DNA from 2 places in the Clostridium saccharobutylicum DSM 13864 genome. Region 1 is predicted to be linked to the other one. Evidence: riboswitches for the same ligand, from Rfam matches in the RefSeq annotation. Region 1 holds a riboswitch; the other holds the start of a gene.
What was found. Region 1 has a riboswitch for cyclic di-GMP ahead of CLSA_RS05595 (prepilin peptidase). Riboswitches for the same ligand answer to the same signal wherever they lie in the genome.
Positions count from the first base shown of each region.

Region 1 (4,222 bases):
GTTAAGAGAATTCCAGATACATACACTGAAATTAGCGAAGATGATGCTAAGAAGTTCCAAAAGATGTTAGATTTACTTGAAGATGATGATGATGTTCAAGAAGTTTACCACAACGCTGAATTCCCTGAAGGATGGGAAGAATAAAATCCTTAAAATATTGTAAAAGTTAGATTATGTTTTAACAACATATAAAGTGATTTTGAACCGCTTCTAACATGGATGTAGTGCAATTGGCATTACTCATGTTAGAAGTGGTTTTTTAACATTCAAAATAAAAAAATGTAGATTAGGTTTTTTTTCTTTATTTAAATATGTGTAAGTAAAAGGGAAATAAACTGTTGGAAAATTAATTACGTTGACATATTTAGGAAAAGAATGGTATTTTTATATAGAAGAATGCTAGATTATAAAAAATATTTTGATAGATTAAAAGGAGAAAAACTATGGCTCAAATAGATAGATTGCTAGATGATATAGACATAAATAAGGTATCTGACGTACATATTACATCGGGATTGATTCCGAAGGTGAGAATAGATGGAGTTTTGGTAAATGCAAGCGAAAATATAATACCGCATCAAATTGTCGAAGAATATATTAAGGAATTAATACCAGATAAATTTAATAAATTTTTGGATGATGGAGAGATAGATTTTAAATATAACAGACCAGGAGTTGCCAATTTCAGAGTTAATGTTTATAAATGCAAAGGCAGCTTTGCTATATGTTTGAGAGTTATTAAAGAATCTATACCAAGACTTAAAGATTTAACAGAAGCTACTGCTTTAAAAGCTTTTACTGAATTAAATGATGGGTTAGTTCTTGTTACTGGGCCAACAGGTTCTGGTAAAAGCACAACTCTTGCAGCTATGGTGAATGAAATAAATTCCACTCGGGAAAAACATATTATTACCTTAGAGGAACCTATAGAATATATTTATGAAAATAATAAATCAATGGTAAATCAAAGGGAAGTTGGACAGGATACTAAAAGCTATGCTATGGGTTTACGAGCAGCACTTAGGCAAGATCCAGATGTTATATTGGTAGGAGAAATGAGAGATCCTGAAACAATAGAAATAGCGTTGAGAGCAGCGCAAACAGGTCATTTGGTATTTTCAACTTTGCATAATATGGGAGCAGCTAATAGCATATATAGGATAATAAATTCTTTCGAATCTGGTCATCAAAATGAAGTTAAAATTCAGCTGTCATCTTTGCTAAAAGGTGTTGTTTCGCAAGTCTTGCTTCCAAATGCATCAGGATCAGGACGAACAGCTGCAATGGAGATAATGGTATGTACGCCAAGTATAAAGAATTTGATTAGAGAAGGTAATTATGAACAAATAAATAGTTTTATTCAAATGGGATCTAAGTTTGGAATGCAAACGATAGATATGGATTTAAAGAGATTAGTTAATAATAATATAATATCTCGTGATGAATATGAGAAATGGGTAAGAAATAACAAGATTAATTAATATAATATTAATAGTTTGTTATTATTTAAACATTTAAAGTATAATTTGTGCTAATTATAAATAAAATGCTAGACTGGTAAAAAAATAAGTGGTAACATAATATATGCAAGAATAATATTATTAAAAGTAATATTATGAGATGTATGTAAGATAATTTAGTTATAAGGAAACTGTGATCCATATATTGTAATTGGGCGCTTTATATATGGTGAGTTAGTAGTGCAACCGACCTTTATAGTTTATAAAGGTCGGCTTTTTTATTGTACAGAAAATTATAGAATTTTCTAGCATTGAAAGCCTGAGGTTGTAGCTTTAGGGCTAATGCTGTATAAAAATAGATAAGAAAATAACTCCGAAGGGAGCTTAATGTGGTCACTTTGTTATGCAGAAATAGTTAAAGCTATGTTAATTTAAAATATTATGAAGTTAAATGAAATAATTCTTGAAAAAATATACAAAAAAGAATATAATTAATAAATAATATGTTTAAATATGTAATTAATGAAAATAAAATGAATATAAACCAATATAAGGGGAGTGGGAATTTGGAATATGTCTTGATTTTAATTTTGGGACTAGTTATAGGTAGCTTTTTGAATGTGTGTATTTATAGAATACCAAGGGAAGAATCCATTGTATTTCCACCATCACATTGTGCAAAATGTAATCATAATTTAAGTCCATTAGATTTAGTACCTGTGATGAGTTATATCTTTCTTAGAGGAAAATGTAGATATTGCAAAGAAAAAATTTCTATGAGATATCCACTTATAGAATTATTTAATTGTGTACTATATTTAATCGTATACTTTCAATTTGGATTGACATTAGTTGCTTTAAAATATTGCATTTTAGTATCGATTTTGATTGTTATAGGATTTATAGATTATGATACTCAATTTGTATTTACGAGCACTACGATTTTTGGGGGAATTATAGCAATAATATTTATATTAATTCAGACGATTCTTTATAAAAATGAAAGTACTGATTTGATTTTAGGCGGAATAATAGGATTTGTAATTATATGGTTAATAGTAGTATTAACAAAAGGTATGGGGGAAGGTGATATTGAAATAGCTACTGTTTGTGGATTGTTTTTAGGTATGAAGGGTATTATGCTTGGATTATTTTTATCAATTGTATTAGGCGGAGCAATAGGAATAATTATTTTATGTTTAAAACTAAAGAAAGCTAAGGAAAAAATAGCATTTGGTCCATGCATAGCAATTGGAAGTTTAATAGCTATGATTTGGCAGAATGAAATATTAAACTTTTATTGGAATTTCTTTGTTTAGAAAGAGAAGGTGAGACGGGGAAGTGGCAACTGAAAAAAGAAGACTAGGAAATATTTTAGTCAATGCAGGTAAAATTACTGGATATCAATTGCAAGAAGCATTAAAGTCTCAAAAGGCCCTTGGAAAAAAACTTGGAGAAATATTATTAGATAGTAAGATAGTAACAGAAGATGACATAATTGAATCAATAGAACAACAAACGGGGATAAAGAAAGTTGACCTAAACACAATAAATTTTGATAGAAAGGCAATAACTTTAATACCTGAAAATTTATGTGATAAATATATATTAATCCCATTTGGCTTTGATAATAATAAAATTAAGGTAGCATTATCAGATCCTTTAAATATATTTGCAATAGATGATGTTGCAATATCTACAGGATTTGAAATAGAATCTTTTATAGCTAAAAAGAAGGATATATGTAAATTCATAGGTATATATTATAGTAGTCAACAGGTTAATAATGCTGTAATGCAACTTTCGAAAGAAAGCAATAAATTTAGTAAAAATTCCAAAGTATCTTTAACAGATATGAATGAAGTAAATAGTGCACCAGTTGTAAAAATGGTTGAGTCTATGTTTAAAAATTCCATAGAGATGAATGCGTCAGATATTCATATAGAGCCATTTGAAAATGAAGTTAGAATAAGATATAGAATTGATGGTAAATTAAAAATTATAAATACTCTTGGAATTGAAAGTTTAGGGACAATAGTTACAAGAATAAAAATACTTGCAGGACTTAACATTGCTGAAAAGAGGATACCACAAGACGGAAGAACAATGGTTACTATAGACAATATGGATGTAGATCTTAGAGTATCTGTGCTTCCAGTAGTTAATGGAGAAAAGATAGTTATAAGAATTTTAAATACTGGTGGATCCATATTAAAAAAAGAGCAACTAGGAATGGGAAAAGAAAATATTAAGAAATTAAATAGAATAATTTCAAACCCACATGGAATAATACTTGTTACCGGACCTACAGGAAGCGGAAAGTCAACAAGTTTATATTCAATATTAAGTGAGTTGAATTCTAGTAGTGTAAACATAATAACAGTAGAAGATCCTGTTGAATATACAATGAATGGTATAAATCAAGTAAGTGTAAATGAAAAAGCTGGATTGACTTTTGCTAGTGGATTAAGAAGCATATTAAGACAAGATCCGGATATAGTGATGATTGGAGAAATCAGGGATGAAGAAACAGCTGAAATAGCTACTAGAGCTGCGATTACAGGACATTTAGTTTTAAGTACACTTCATACTAATGATGCACCTTCATCTATAGCTAGACTTATAGATATGGGAGTTAAGCCGTATCTAGTTTCAACATCTGTAGTTGGAGTAATGGCACAAAGACTAGTTAGAAAAATATGTGATAATTGCAAAGAAGAATATATGGCAAGTGATCATGAAAAAGAAATTTTAGGACACGA
Region 1 is NC_022571.1:1,275,988-1,280,209, forward strand. Features, by position in the region: gene CLSA_RS05585 (YebC/PmpR family DNA-binding transcriptional regulator) at 1-144, shown strand, start outside; gene CLSA_RS05590 (type IV pilus twitching motility protein PilT) at 444-1,481, shown strand; cyclic di-GMP riboswitch class II at 1,639-1,721, shown strand; gene CLSA_RS05595 (prepilin peptidase) at 2,027-2,779, shown strand; gene CLSA_RS05600 (GspE/PulE family protein) at 2,802-4,222, shown strand, end outside.

Region 2 (4,222 bases), 2.3 Mb from region 1:
ATTAATAGAAGCTAATATTAAAAATAATTCGGCTGAAAATAATGCAAACTTATTTAATCATATAAAGACGATTAAGCAGAATTGTTATCGATTATTAAGATTAGTAAATAATATTATTGATATAACTAAAATTGATGCGAGATTGAAAAAATTAGAGCTTAAAAATTTAAATATTATTAACTTAATAGAGAATATAACAACATCGGTTATAAAATATGCTGAATTAAAAGAAATAACAGTATTGTTTGATACAGATGAAGAAGAGCGGATTATAGCTGTAGATTCTGATAAAATTGAAAAATCATTACTTAATCTTCTTTCAAATGCTATAAAATTTACACCGAAAAATGGTTATATATTTGTGAAAGTTTTAAATGAAAACTCTAAGGTTATAATTTCTGTAGATGATACTGGAATAGGAATACCAGAAGAAAAAATGGATATTATTTTTGAAAGGTTCCATCAGATCGACAATACATTCACAAGAAGAAATGAAGGAAGCGGAATAGGACTGTCTATTGTGAAATCTTTTATTGAACTTCATGGAGGAAAAATATCTGTATCTAGTGAGCTAGGTAAAGGTAGTAAGTTTATTATCGAAATCCCAGTTAAAAGGTTAGATGAAGATGAAGCTGAAGATATACAAACTCAAGTTGAGAATGCAAGTAGTTGTGTTGATATAACTGATATGGAATTTTCGGATATCTATTTTGATTAGAATAAAACTAAAATTACATATAACAAACATATGAGTAAAGTTAAGCCGGCGGCTACCACAATATATGCTAAATATTGAGAAAAACAAAGCTGTTTATGATTGAAATTTATTAATTTTTATAAGAGAACTGGATTAAATTTACCCATAGGATAAACAAATTGTAATTTAAAACTATGTGTTGACTAACTGAAAATATAGTACTATTCATTAAAATATTCTTTAAGAAAATTAAGTTTCATTGTGGTGAATTACGACAGTAGTTTTAAGTTATAAGTTGTTCGTCTATGTAATAAAGTTACATTTGGTTAATAATACCTGAAAATTTCGTGATTTTTATGTTGTTTATTTCAGAGCAATGTGATAGAATTTTACCTGGATATTGAAAATTATTGATTTATATTTTATAAGATACAAAAGTTCTAAAAAATATAAAGCTTTTAATTGAATATTAAAAAAAGTAAAAAGTGAAAAAGGCAAATCATGGGAAACTGTGAGACGCAAAGCCAAGGGCCTGAACCACTAAAGTTATTTAGAAATATGAAAAAATAGACTAGTTGATGTGCTTACTATTCTTAAATATTTCTTATGTGGATGGCAGCCGGTTACCACGGGAGATCATAGGAATGGAACTGTGATTAATATTTTTTTGGTCCATTTTTATTGACCTATTTCCCTTTTTCACGATGAAAGGTAGGGTCATATGAAAAAAAGTTTTTTAAGGAAGATATCATTTATGATGTCATCGATGTTTACTTTGGTTTCGAAAGCATCTTTGGTAAACGTATCCGTAGCGAAAAATAATGATGAAGGAACTTCAAATGTAGATTCGTTGCTTGGCAATGTTAGTATGGATGAAGTAAATTCAATCATGACAAAATCACAAACAGATTATAATAATGCAGTTATTTTTAATCCAGAATTATATGATGAAGTAGATAATAACAAAAGTTCGTTGTTGAGTAATATTATATGCACTTGTACAATGCAAGATGATATGATATCCACTTGGAGTTCTAGGTATGGAATTGTTGATTATAATGTTAGTGAAATGTTTAATCTTTCAGCTATGGTTAAATAAGGGTGTTTAGAATAACTTAGAATGTAATACAAGGTAAGGGTAATTTATTAATTGAGAGTAATAAGTCACACTTAAGTGGCTAGAATGAGAATTATAATATAAAAAGGGTATTTTATATTAATAAGAAATATTAAAGAAAAAAATAATAATAGGGAAGTATTCAGCGTTAATTTATGTAGTTGAATTTATTCAAATTTATGGGATTGGCCTCTGTTAATAAGCAGAGGTCATTTTTATTTGATTTTATAATAAAAAATTTGCATTATTTATAATTATGAAAAACTATTAATTAGTAAAGTGTTGTTTTTGACAATTTAAGTAATTTTATGAAAGTTTTTAAATTACTTAATAGTAATTGAAAATATGATGACGTATAAGATGTTTTTTGTTGGTACATATTGAGAATGTAAGAATATAGTGTATAATTATGTCGAGGGGTGATTATGTGAACAACTTAAAAGTAAAATCAAAATTAATATTATTCTCAGCTATATCGTTGTTTCTTACAAGCATAATGAGTGGGGTTGGATATTATTATATTTCAAAGTCGAATAAAGATATTACAGCATTATACAAAGATAATTTATTGAGTGTTCAATGGTTAAATGACAATAGAAATCAAGCTAGAGCTATAGAAGCAGATTTATATTATATATTATTGCATACAGAAGATAAAAATAAACAAAGTGAGACAGTAAAGGATATTGAAACAAGACAAAAAAATTTTTCTGAAAACTGGAAAAAATATAAGCAAGTTGCTAATGATCAATATGAAACAGATAGGATTCCGGTTATTGAAAGTAACCTTGAAAAGTATACAAGCGTAAGAGATTCTGCTATTAAATTAGCAGTTCAAGGTGATCAAAAAGCTGCAATGGATGAACTTAAAACTGTTGATAGCAATGAAAAACAATTTCAAGATGCGTTAAAGGAAATTGCTATATATAATACTAATTTGGCAGAGCAATTAAGTATTCAGAATACTAAAAATTTTGATACTTCTAAAGTGGTATTTTTAATAATCTTTTTGATTGCAATAGGTATTGGGACAATTCTTACATTTATTATTTCAAAGTCTATATCATATCCTCTTATATTAGGTGTAAATCATTTGAAAAAAGTAGCTGAAGGTGATTTCACAACTAATGAATCGGAACAATTTATAAATAGAAAAGATGAGATTGGTGAAATTGCAAATACGATACAATTGATGCAAAATTCTTTAAAGCAGTTGATTGGAAAGGTAAAAGATGAATCTAATTCCATAGAAACAGTAGTAATTAATGTTTCAGAAGATATAAATAATTTAAATGGAAACATAGAAGAGGTGGCTGCTACAACAGAAGAATTATCTGCGGGTATGGAAGAAACAGCAGCATCTGCACAGGAAATGAATTCAACGGCTAATGAAATAGAAAGAGCTGTTAAGTCCATAGCTAAAAAAGCTGAAGAAGGTGCAATGGAAGCTTCTGAGATAAATAAAAGAGCAATTGACACAAGAGATAGTGTTATAAAGTCACAAGAAAGAAGTTTAGGTATATTTAATACAATAAATGAGAGCTTGAAAATTGCCATGAAACAATCAAAGGTGGTTGAAGAAATTAATATATTATCTGAAACAATTAAAGGAGTTTTGGGTCAAACAAATCTGTTAGCATTAAATGCATCTATTGAAGCTGCAAGAGCTGGAGAAGCAGGGCGCAGTTTTGCAGTTGTTGCCGATCAAATAAAAAATCTTGCAGAAGAGTCTGAAAATACAATAATTGAAATACAAAATGTAACTAAAAAAGTAATATCATCAGTAAATGATTTATCATCTAGTTCACATGAACTATTGAATTTTATGTCTGCAGATGTGCAGGATGATTATAATTCTATGATAAATGTTGCAGATAAATATAGCAAAGATGCTGAATTTGTAAGTAATTTAGTTTTAGATTTTAGTTCTACTTCGGAGGAACTTTTAGCTTCGCTTCAGAATGTAGTAAATACAATAGAGCAGGTGGCTGCAGCTTCCAATGAAGGGGCAGAAGGAACATATAATATTGCCGATAAGATAGTTGCTATAACTGAAAAATCAAATGGAGTTGCTGAAGAAATGGCGAAATCAAAGAATAGTTCTCAGAAATTAAATGAGCAAATATCCAAGTTTAAGATATGATTTAGACTTAGGTAATAACTTACCGAAAGAAGTTGCATTCTTTTTCTCGGTTGCTATATAATTCGGATGTGGATTTATATCAGCAGAAGTTGACCTATTCATGCATGCTCCTCAAGCAGAAATAGAACAACTTTTGCTGAAGAAATATCTACAGCAAAATTATAAATGCAACACTCCGAAAAAGAATTCAGCTTCTTTCTAGTTGAAATAATTACATAAGTAGTAGTTTGTTTATTTATAGATAATGATCCTAATTGAAATTCAA
Region 2 is NC_022571.1:4,103,103-4,107,324, reverse strand. Features, by position in the region: gene CLSA_RS17995 (AAA family ATPase) at 1-718, shown strand, start outside; cyclic di-GMP riboswitch class I at 1,181-1,328, shown strand; gene CLSA_RS17990 (hypothetical protein) at 1,419-1,796, shown strand; gene CLSA_RS17985 (methyl-accepting chemotaxis protein) at 2,242-3,957, shown strand.
Region 2: another riboswitch for cyclic di-GMP. It lies ahead of CLSA_RS17990 (hypothetical protein); the one in region 1 lies ahead of CLSA_RS05595 (prepilin peptidase).